One region of the Kitasatospora sp. McL0602 genome, then DNA from elsewhere that is predicted to be linked to it. Evidence: riboswitches for the same ligand, from Rfam matches in the RefSeq annotation. Region 1 holds a riboswitch; each other region holds the start of a gene.
What was found. A riboswitch is a leader RNA that binds a small molecule or an ion and turns the genes downstream of it on or off. The one in region 1 is predicted to bind cyclic di-AMP.

Region 1 (3,449 bases):
TACGGGCGTCAGCTGCGCCCTGTGCGGCTCAGCCCTCCTGGACGATGGGCTTCGGGTTCGTGACCCGCTGCCCGTCGGCGGCGTCACCGGTCCGGGCCTCGGTGCGGTGACCCCGGGCGAGGAAGTCACGGACGATCAGCTCGACCGCGTCCTGCGGGCTCTTCGTACCCGCCAGCAGCATCGCCTCGATCGCGATGTCGGCATCGAGCGTGACGGTCACCTGGGCCATGGCGGATCTCCCCCTGAAGCTGTTACGGGGGCCCAGCATGCCCCGCCGGACCGGACGTGGACAAGGGCCTGCCCCCGGAGACGACCAGTTCTCCGGGGGCAGGCCCTTCTGCCGTCGCGGCGGCGACGGATCAGATGCGATCAGACGCGACCGGCGAAGTCCGGGGCCCAGTTGCTGATGGACTCGGTCTTCACGCCCGCACGCGGGTTGGCGGCCTCGACGTACTGGCCGTCACCGACGTACAGGGCGACGTGGTAGACGCCCGAGTTGCTGCCGTTGTTCGACCAGAAGAGCAGGTCGCCCGGCTGCAGGTTGTCCAACGAGACGCGGGTGGAGGCGTCGGCCTGGTCCGCGGCGACCCGCGGCAGGGAGATGCCGGCCTGGCGGAACGCGGCCTGGGTCAGACCCGAGCAGTCCCAGCCACCGTCGCTGGTGCCACCGTAGACGTACGCCTGGCCGAGCTTGGACTCGGCGAACGCGATCGCGGCGGCCTTGCTGCCGGTCGCGGCCGGGGCCTGGGTCTGCGCCTGGGCGGCCGGGGCCGCGCTGCGCTTGGCCGAGGTGGTGCGGGTGTTCGACTTCGGGGCGGTCTGCTGCTGCGGAGCCTGCGCCGGGGCCTGCTTCGGGGTGGCGACGGCGACGTTGCCACCCAGGGCCAGCTGCTGGCCCGGGTAGATCACGTCGGGGCCCTCGGTCAGGACGGCCTTGTTGAGGTCGTACAGCTTCTGCCAGCCGCCCTCGACGTGGTTCTTCTGCGCGATGGTGGAGAGCCAGTCGCCCTCGGCCACGGTGTAGGACGCGGCGGCGGGGGTCGCGGCGGCGGCCTGCTCGTTGCCCCAGTTGCCCCGGCCGTTGCCGGAGTCCCCGTGGTTCCACTGCTTCGGGACGGACTGCTGAGGTGCGGCCTGCTTGGGGGCGGCCTGCTTGGCGGCGGGCTTCGCCGAGGAGGACGAGGTGTCGACCTGGGCGGCGGCGCCGCCCTTGGTCAGGCCGGCCTTGACGGAGCAGACGGGCCAGGCGCCGGGGCCCTGGTCCGCGAGCACCTTCTCGGCGGTGGCGATCTGCTGCGCCTTGGTGGCCTGGTTGGCCTGGGCGGCGTACTGGGTGCCGCCGTAGGCGGCCCAGGTGCTGGAGGTGAACTGCAGGCCGCCGTAGAAGCCGTTGCCGGTGTTGATGCTCCAGTCGCCGGTGCTCTCGCACTGGGCGACCTTGTCCCAGGTGGAAACGTCGGCGGCCGAAGCGGCACCGGCGGTCAGGCAGGGGATGGTGAGACCGATGCCGACGACGCCGGTTGCGGCGATCAGACGGCGAGCACGCTTGGTGGCATTGATGGGCAGCATGAAGGTGCGTTCCTCTCCCACGCCTGCGAGGTGAGCTGTCGGATTCGGGCTGGAGTTGCCCGGCCGTGCAAGTGCACGGCTTCACCCCAAGCCCGGTGGCGGTCCGAGGACCGCTCCGGGCGACTTACCTGGTTCCCCCGCCCCTGCCGTGGTGCGCTATTCGCTGCCAGCTCGTCCGGCGGCAGGACTCGGCGTCCCGGATGAGTTGGGTCCGTGTGACCACGAACGGGAGGACATTAGGCAGAGTTAAGTTGAATCTGCAAACAGTGTGACGGCCGTCACAGATCATTTCCGAACTCTTCACGAGCCGTCAGTTCGTGTCCGCCTGGACCGCCCTGGGCGCCGACCGTCAGGACCCGTACGAGGGGCGAAAGATGGCGCCCCCTCAGGCCCGGCGCCTGATGGCGGGTCCGATGCCGTCGCCCGCGCCGCATCGCGTCGTCCGTCGGCCGAAGGGCGTGAGCCGAATCGTTACCAGGGCCGAAGGTCCTGCCCTGCCGGAGACCCCCTGGGGCATGCGAAAGGGGCCCCTCGCGGGGCCCCTTCGGGTTGATCGGGTTGATCGGGCGGAGCGGCGGCGCTGCCGGTCAGCCGGCCGGGCGCTCCTCGGCCTGGGGGGCCTCCTCGCCCGGCGGCAGCTGAACGGCGGCCAGGTACGTGGAGGCGATCAGCTGACCGACGGCCTGGTAGGTGCCGATCGGCGCGGCGCTCGGGCAGCCGGTCTCCTCGGCGGCCGTGGCGAGCAGCTCGGGGTCGACCTCGGGGCCGATCACCAGCGGGGCCAGGGCCGGGCGCTGGGAGCCGGTGGCCCGCAGGTGGTCGACGGCGGCGGCGACGGAGCCGGGCACGTCCAGTGCGGCGGCCACCACGGGCACCGCGAGGCGGGCGGCCAGCAGCACGCCGGTGATCCCGGCCGCCGCGGCGGCCTCCTCGCCGCCGGCGGTGGTCAGCACGACGCCGTCGGCGGCCGTGGCGATGGCGAACAGCCGGGCCCGGTCGGCGCGGGCGAGCCCGGCCTCGGAGAGGCGCACGTGCACGGCCTCGGCGAGCAGCGGGTGCGGGCCGAGCACGTCGGTGACGACCGCGCCGGATTCGGCGGCCAGCTTGTGGAGGTCGGCCAGGAAGCCGTGCGGGCCGGCCAGCAGCGGCACCAGGACGGGCGCGGGCAGCCCGGCCTCGGCGGCCTGGGCGAGCAGCCCGGCGACCGTCGGGGTCTCGGGGGAGTCGCTGCCGTCGAAGGCCGGCAGATAGGCGGCGGCGGCCTCGATGCCCGGCTGTTCGCCGCGCACGACGGAGAGCAGCTCGTCGACGACGGGCCGCGTGTCGGGCCCGGCCGTGGCCGGAACGGCGAGCACCAGGGCGGGGGCCCCGGTCGGGACCTCCGGGCGCTCGGGACGGCGGTGGCGCCCCCGCGCACGGGAGCCTGGAGTGCGTACGGGCAGTGGCGCGCCCGGGATGGCTGCGGTGCTCATGGCGGAGATCGTAGGACATTAGGCGGACATGCCCCCAGTCGGCTCCCGTTCCCCGGGCGTGTACGTGCGGTCATTTCGGGCATTCACCCCCAAATCTCCGACTCGGCCTGTTGACGTGCCGTCTTCCGGACTCCCGACGGCCGTGCGGCGGCTGATCCCGTGTGACGTGCCTCACAGCACCGTTTCGAGGTGACGGACCGTGAATCGAGATGGCGGGGTCGAAGATCAACGCGCCGCCGCGCCCTCGGTACGGGGCGTCATCGAACGAGTTGCCATTCACCCGGCTTTGTCCGCTTACGGGGGGTCAACTGCCCTGAAGTGCAAGGAGAACAACGGCTCACGACAGTGGCATATGCACGCGCAATTGCCCGTGCTGATGCACGTGCATTGGAGCTATCATCACGTCAA
Region 2 (3,449 bases), 5.1 Mb from region 1:
CGTACATGCCGACGTGGTGGCTGTCCTTGTAGAAGAGCACCAGGTCTCCCGGTCGGGCCTCGGAGAGGCTGATCCGCTGCCCCGCGTGGGCCTGTTCCTGCGAGGTGCGCGGCAGCGAGACTCCGGCCTGCCGCCAGCTCCAGTACATCAGACCGGAGCAGTCGAAGGTACGGGGGCCGGTGGATCCGTAGACGTACGGGGAGCCGATCTTGCCGATCGCGGCGGCGAGCGCGGCGGCGGCGCGTTCGGAGGAGGCGGGCTGGCTGCCGAGGTCGAGGCGGTCGGTGCCCCGGGTGGCCCGGGTCTCGGCCTCCTGGGCGTCCTGGGCGACGAGCCGGGCCCGTTCGGTGGCACCGAGGCTGTCGAGCAGGCGCTGGGCCTTGGTGAGCCGCTGCTGGACCTGCTGCTTGCTCTCGGCGAGCGAGCGGCGGACCTGCTCCAGCTCGGCCAGTTTGGCGGCGGTCTCGGCGCGGTGCTGGTCGAGGCGGCGCTGACGGTCCACCACCTGGTGCAGCGTCTCGCTCTGCCGCTCGGCGGCCTGGTCGAGGCTGCGGGCCCGGGTGAGATAGGCGGCCGGGTCGGAGCTGAGCATCAGCTGCACGGTGGGGTCGATGCCCCCGGCCCGGTACTCGGCGGCGGCGACGGCGCCGAGGTCGGCGCGCATCCGGTTGACCTCGGCCTGCCCGGCGGCGACCTGGTCCTCCAGGGCGCCGGTCTCGCCCTGCAGCCGCTTCTGGTACTCCTGCGCCGCGTTGAACTTCTCGGAGGCCTGCTCGGCCTCGTCGTAGAGCTGGTCGACCTGGGCCTTGACGTCCTTGCGGGTGGGCGGCTCGGCGGGTGCGCCGGGGGCGGCCTGGGCGGTGCCGCCGACGGCGGCGCCGATGACGCCGGTGGCCGCTGCGGTGATGGCCAGCGCACGGGCGAACCGGTGGACGCCCGGCAGGGGGGAACGGCGGGGCGTCGGCATGCGGCGGCTGCTCCATCTCTGCGGCCGGGCCACCGCCGCCGCCCGGAGTGGGCGGCCGTCCTCACGGAGGTCCGGGGGCAGACGTTAGCGAGTCCCGGCGATCTAGTCCAAACCTCCGCAAGCTCGAATATTCGCCCACTAATCGGACATCAGATCCACTTCGGGGTAACGCCGCAGGCCCGGCACCCCACCGCGGAGGTGGAGGTGCCGGGCCTGCTGGAGCCGTGGGCGGTGCGTCAGGTGCGTCCGGTGCGTCCGGTGCGTCCGGTGCGTCAGACCCGGACGATGGCCGAGACGCCCATCGTCGACGCGGACTCGTACCGGACGACCGCGCCCGTGTGCGGGGCGTGGACGACCTGGCCGCCACCGACGTACATGCCGATGTGGTGCGCGTCGGCGCCGAAGACGATCAGGTCGCCGGCCTTGGCGTTCGCGAGGTCGGTGCCCAGGTTCGTCCCGGCGTGGGCCTGCTCCTGCGAGGTACGCGGCAGCGTGACACCCGCCTGGGCGTACGCCCACTGCATCAGACCGGAGCAGTCGAAGTTGTTCGGGCCCGCTGCGCCGTAGACGTAGTCGGCGCCGAGCTTGCTCTCCGCGGCGGCGAGCGCGGCGGCGGCGAAGGAGCTGCCAGGCGCGGCGCTGCCCGGTGCGGGGGTGCCGAGGGTCGGGCGGCTGGTGCCCCGCGAGGCCCGGTCGGTGGCCTGGTTGGCGGCGGCCTTGGCGTCGGCGGCGGCCTTCGCCTCGGCGGCGGCGAGCGCGTCGCGCTCCTGCTGCGTCAGGGTGTCGAGCAGCGCCTGGGCCTTGGCCAGCTTGGCCTGGACGTCGTCCTTGTCGGCCTTGAGGCTCTTGGTGGTCGCGTCGAGCTCGGCGAGCTTGCCCTGCGCCTCGGCCTTCTGGTCGTCGAGCTTGTGCTGCTCGTCCTTGAGGGTCTTCAGCGCGTCGGCCTGCGAGGTGCCGATCTGGTTGACGGCCCCGGCCTGGGTCAGGAAGGAGTCCGGCGAGGCGGAGAGCATCAGCTGGACGGTGGGCGAGATGCCGCCGTTGCGGTACTGCTCGGCGGCTATCTCGCCGAGGCTGCCCTGGATCGTGCTCACCTGGGCCTGCTGGCGGGCGACCTGGTCCTGGAGGGAGCCGACCTGCTTCTGCAGGGCCTGCTCCTTCTCGGTGGCCGCGTTCAGCTTCTCGGTCGCGACCTCGGCCTGCTGGTTCAGCTGGTCGACCTGGGTCTTGACCTCGTCCTTGGTGGGCGCCGGGTCTGCATGGGCGCCGGCCTGGGACGAGAGTGCCACCGCGGTGGCGGCAGCCGCGGTCATCAGGGTGATCCGGGTGCGACTTGCGGGCTTGGGACGACGATGGGACGCCACGAAGGCGGGCTCCTTCTTCCTACGGCCGCCTACCGGGTGAGCTGACGGGTTCGGGCTGGAAGAGATGCCCTACGACGCCTCACCGGTGGGCCGTCTCGCGACGGCCGCCCGACCTGGCGCCGATTCACCCCGAGGAAACGTGGTTCCCCGGCTCCGATACACAGCTCCCCCGCAGGGGATTCCCCGTAAGGCAGGTGACCCTGCCCCGCTGCTTCTCGAACTCGGCGGTAACCACCGCCGCCACCCGGCTGGGTGATCGACTGTGCGGTGGTTCGAGGCACGACCCTAGTAACGGAACCGTGATCCGTTCAAATCCTTGTCGGAAAAAAGTCTGAGCATGAGCCAAGTTCGATTGTGATTACGACCGAGCGTGACGATCCCTGCACGATCGGCTGACAAATGTTCAACTCCCGGTCATGAAACAGGCCCGTCGAAGGTGTCCCGGATCACAGGACGGTTTCGACGGGCCCGCGCGTGTCACTGGCCGTCAGATGTACCACCTGACAGCAGTTGTCCGCTTTTGCGGCATTCGACAGTGGGTCAGACGCGAGTGGGTCAGACGCGGCGGATGGTCTTGATGGTCAGCGTGTTGGCCGGCATCAGCTTCACCACGTCGCCGGTCTTCGGCGCGTGCACCACCATGCCGCCGCCGACGTACATCCCGACGTGGTGCGCGTCGTTGAAGAAGATGACGATGTCGCCGGGCTGGGCGTTGGCGATGTCGGTACCGACGTTCGTCCCGACGTGCGCCTGCTCCTGCGAGGTGCGCGGAAGCGAGACGCCCGCCTGCGCGTACGCCCAGACCATCAGGCCCGAGCAGTCGAAGGTGTTCGCACCCTCGGCGCCCCAGACGTAGTCGTGGCCGCGCTTGCTCAGCGCGGCGCTGACGGCCACGCCCGCGTAACCGCTCGCCTGCGGGAGGTCGGCGGGGAGGGGGCTGCGGGCGTCGCTGCGCGAGGCCCGGTCTGCCGCCAGCAGGGCGGCCCGGTCGGCGCTGCTGAGCTGGCTCAGCAGCGTGCGGGACTCCTGCAGCTTCTGCTGCACCTGCGCCTTGGCGTCGTTCAGGACCTTGGTGCTCTGGTCGAGCTCGGCGAGCACGTCCGCGGCTTCCTGCTTCT
Region 3 (3,449 bases), 6.5 Mb from region 1:
CTCACCGCACCTGCGCTACGCCGCCGCCATGGACGAGGGCGGGCGCGGGCTGTTCCTGGTCGCCCAGTGCTCGGAGCGCTGGGGCACGCGGTACACGGCGGCGGGAAAGGTGATCTGGGCGGAGCAGCTGCTCGACTGAGCAGGTCGGCAGCCGAGCAGGTCGGCAGCCGAGCAGGTCGGCGGCCCGCCGTCAGTTCGGCCAGTGCGGCGAGCGGCCCAGGACGCGGAGGATCCGGTCGAGGGTGCCGCCTCCACCCGTCGCGGCGAGCCCCGGGCGGAACGACGCGCCCTCGCGCAGGCGGTTCGCGCCGTCGGGGACCTGCTCGGCGATCGGCAGCGCGGCGTCGAGCAGGTCGGCGTCGAACTCGGCCGGGACGCCGATGGTGGCGGCCACGTCCCACCCGTGGACCACGTAGTCGATGAAGTGGAAGCCGACGGCCAGGCCGGCGGGGAAGAGCCGGTCGCTGCGGATCTCCGGCAGCCACAGCCCTCGGTCCAGCAGGCCGTCCGCGCCGAAGGCGGCCGTCACGGCCGCCGCCGACGCGGCGAACTCGGCGGCGGGGTCGTCCCCCACCGGCCGGTCGGCCCACACCCCGAGGTCGCTGGTCTCCCCGAGGGCCGAAGCCGCGAAGCCGCGGTTCTGCCCCACCATGTGGGCCAGCAGCCGGCCGAGGTCCCAGCCCGCACAGGGGCTCGGCCGGCCGAGCTGCCCGACCTCGACCTGGTTCACGATCGACTCGGTGATCTTCAGTGCCCGGCGGTCGAATTCACGGATGTCCGTCACAGGGCTGACTCTAGCGCCCGTCCCGGCAGAGGTAGTTGGCCGCTCCGGCTCAGGTCCGGCTCAGGACAGGTGGAGCACCTCGCCGGGGTGGATCAGGTCGGGGTTGGTGCCGACCACACCGAGGTTGTGGTCGTAGACGTGCTGCCAGCCGCCGAGGTGGTACGCGTCGGAGATCCCCGACAGGGTGTCGCCGGGGGCGACCGTGTAGCTGCCGGGGGCCTGCGGGCTCGGTGCCTGCTGGGCGGGCACCTGCTGGGTCGGTGCCTGGCCGGTGGCCGTCCCGTCGGGTGCGGGCTGCGACGGTGCGGTGGTGGGCGCCGTGGTGGGCGCCGTGGTGGGCATCGCGGTGGGCGTGGTGACCGGGGCCGTCGGCTGGGGCACTGCGGGGGTGGCGGGTGCGGTGCTCGGCGTGCTGCTCGGCGTGGTGCTCGGCAGGCCGGCGACCGGGGGTGCCGACTGGGGCGCCGTCGGGGTGACGGGTGACGTGACGGGCGCGGTGGTGGGGGTGGCGGCCGGCGGGGTGAGCGGCGCGGGGGCGGTCGTGGCCGGGTCGGTGGCCGTCGAGGCCGCCGGGGTGGGGGTGCCGGGCGTGCCGGGCGTGGTGGCGGGCGCGCTGGGGGGCTGGAGGGCGCTGTTGCAGCTGGCCCAGCGGTCGGGGCCGCGGTCGGCGAGCATCCGTTCGGCGACGGTGATCTGCTGGTCCTTGCTGGCGTGGCTGGGCTGCGCGGCGTACAGGTCGCCGCCGTACCAGACCCAGTCGCGCAGCGTGATGCCCAGGCCGCCGTAAGTGCCGTCGCCGGTGTTCTGCGTCCAGTTGCCGCCGCTGGTGCACTGGGCGACGGTGTCCCAGGCGGTGACGGGGGCGGCGTGTGCTGCGGCTGCGGTGAGCAGCGGGAGCGCCAGGCCGACGCCCGTGACGGTGGCGGCGGCGACCGCGCGGTCGGCCTGGGTGGGGCGGCGGTGTCGTCCGGGGCCCGAGAAGACCATCAGTTGTCCCTCTCCGCACGCCTGCGAGGTGAGCTGTCGGGTTCGGACCGAGAGGTGGCCCGGCCGCTGGTGCGGCTTCACCCCGAGCCGTGGGGGCCACGGCGAGGTACCTGGTTCCCCCGTCCCTGCCCAGGGGTCAGCTGTGTCGTCCCGGGGGAGCGGTGGGCAGGGTTCGGCGTGCCGCGTCCGGGGCCCGCGCTGGCGGGCTGCTCGGAGACTAGAGGGAGGATCAGCTCGATAACAACCCGGCAACCCGAACATCACACAATCATCACGAGCCTCGTCGGCCCCTCGGCTCAGCCGTGCGCGGCCAGCGCCTGGTCGGCCTTCGGCAGGTTGGCATGCAGATGATCCAGGTACGCCTGCGCCTGCGACCCCGGCCGGGCGCCACGGGCGAAGGCCAGCATGTTCCCCGGGCCCGTGTTGTAGCCGAGCGCGAGAAGTTCGTCCTTCGTGTACGAGCCCGACAACTTGCCCGGCAGCTGGTCGGCCAGCCCGTTCAGGTACCAGGCGGCGGCCTGGACGGCGAGCCCCGGGTCGTCCGGCAGCTCCTCCCACCGACGGTCCGCGAAGTGCCCCGGCTTGGTCTCGTCGAAGGCGGCCCGGTGCATGTTGGCGATCCCGAACGCGGAGTCCGGCTTGAGTCGCTGCCAGGCCCGCTCCAGCTCGGGGTCGTGCGGCTTGTACGCCTCGTTGTAGAGGATCGCCATCAGCAGCCGGGGGCTCACCCCGGCCCGCCCGGCCTGCTCGCGCACCTGCGGCGCGTAGTGGGCGGGGTCGTACGAGCTGCTCCCCACGCTGCCCGGGGAGGGCGAACTGCTGGGTGAACTGCTGGGTGAGGCGCTCGGCGAAGGGGCGGCCGCCGGGGTGGTGGCCTCGGACGACCGGGGGATGGCCTTGCAGCCGCACCCCAGCAGCCCGACCGCCAGTAGGGCCCCTGCCGTCCGCCAGTACCGCCGCTTCCCGCTCATACTTCCTGATCGTACGTCGGCAACCGGGCCGGGTCAGTGACCTCCGGAGACCAGCAGCTCCACCAGCGTCCGCACACCGACGCCCGTGCCGCCCGGCACCCACTCGCCGTCGTCGGTGTCGGAGAGCGCCGTGCCCTGGATGTCCAGGTGCGCCCACGGGATGCCCGGTGGTACGAACTCGCGGAGGAAGAGCCCCGCGAGCAGCGCGGTGCCGTGCCGGACGCCGATGGTGTAGTTGACGAGGTCGGCGACCCGGGAGGTGAGCTGAGTGCGGTACTCCTCGGGCAGCGGCAGCGGCCAGAACTGCTCACCGGCCCGCCGCCCGGCCGCCCGGACGGCCTCCGAGAGGGCCTCGTCGGTGCCCATCACGGCGGTGATCCGGCGGCCGAGTGCGACGGCCGCCGCGTCCGTCAGGGTGGCGAGATCGATGATCGCGTCCGGTCCGGTCTCCCCGGCCAGCGCCAGCGCGTCGGCCAGGATGAGGCGGCCCTCGGCGTCCGGGTGGCGGACCTCGACGGTGGCGCCGCTGCGCATCCGCAGCACGTCACCTACCCGGATCGGGTCGGCGTTCGGCATGTTCTCGGTCAGCGGGAGCCAACCGTCCACCGCGATCGGGCAGTTCAGTGCGCCGAGGGTGGACATCGTGGCGAGCACGGTGGCGGCCCCGGCCATGTCTGCCTTCATGGTGGCGAGTTCGGCGTTCGGCT

Region 2: another riboswitch for cyclic di-AMP. It lies ahead of ACR68M_RS25845 (NlpC/P60 family protein); the one in region 1 lies ahead of ACR68M_RS02850 (transglycosylase family protein).
Region 3: another riboswitch for cyclic di-AMP. It lies ahead of ACR68M_RS31975 (LysM peptidoglycan-binding domain-containing protein); the one in region 1 lies ahead of ACR68M_RS02850 (transglycosylase family protein).

Annotation. Positions count from the first base shown of each region.
Region 1 is NZ_CP197246.1:600,311-603,759, reverse strand. Features, by position in the region: gene ACR68M_RS02855 (hypothetical protein) at 29-229, opposite strand; gene ACR68M_RS02850 (transglycosylase family protein) at 370-1,569, opposite strand; cyclic di-AMP (ydaO/yuaA leader) riboswitch at 1,575-1,735, opposite strand; gene ACR68M_RS02845 (hypothetical protein) at 2,157-3,041, opposite strand.
Region 2 is NZ_CP197246.1:5,667,144-5,670,592, reverse strand. Features, by position in the region: gene ACR68M_RS25850 (NlpC/P60 family protein) at 1-967, opposite strand, end outside; gene ACR68M_RS25845 (NlpC/P60 family protein) at 1,240-2,331, opposite strand; cyclic di-AMP (ydaO/yuaA leader) riboswitch at 2,342-2,527, opposite strand; gene ACR68M_RS25840 (NlpC/P60 family protein) at 2,887-3,449, opposite strand, start outside.
Region 3 is NZ_CP197246.1:7,070,717-7,074,165, forward strand. Features, by position in the region: gene ACR68M_RS31965 (SpoIIE family protein phosphatase) at 1-139, shown strand, start outside; gene ACR68M_RS31970 (TIGR03086 family metal-binding protein) at 191-784, opposite strand; gene ACR68M_RS31975 (LysM peptidoglycan-binding domain-containing protein) at 845-1,771, opposite strand; cyclic di-AMP (ydaO/yuaA leader) riboswitch at 1,776-1,922, opposite strand; gene ACR68M_RS31980 (transglycosylase SLT domain-containing protein) at 2,068-2,742, opposite strand; gene ACR68M_RS31985 (leucyl aminopeptidase) at 2,776-3,449, opposite strand, start outside.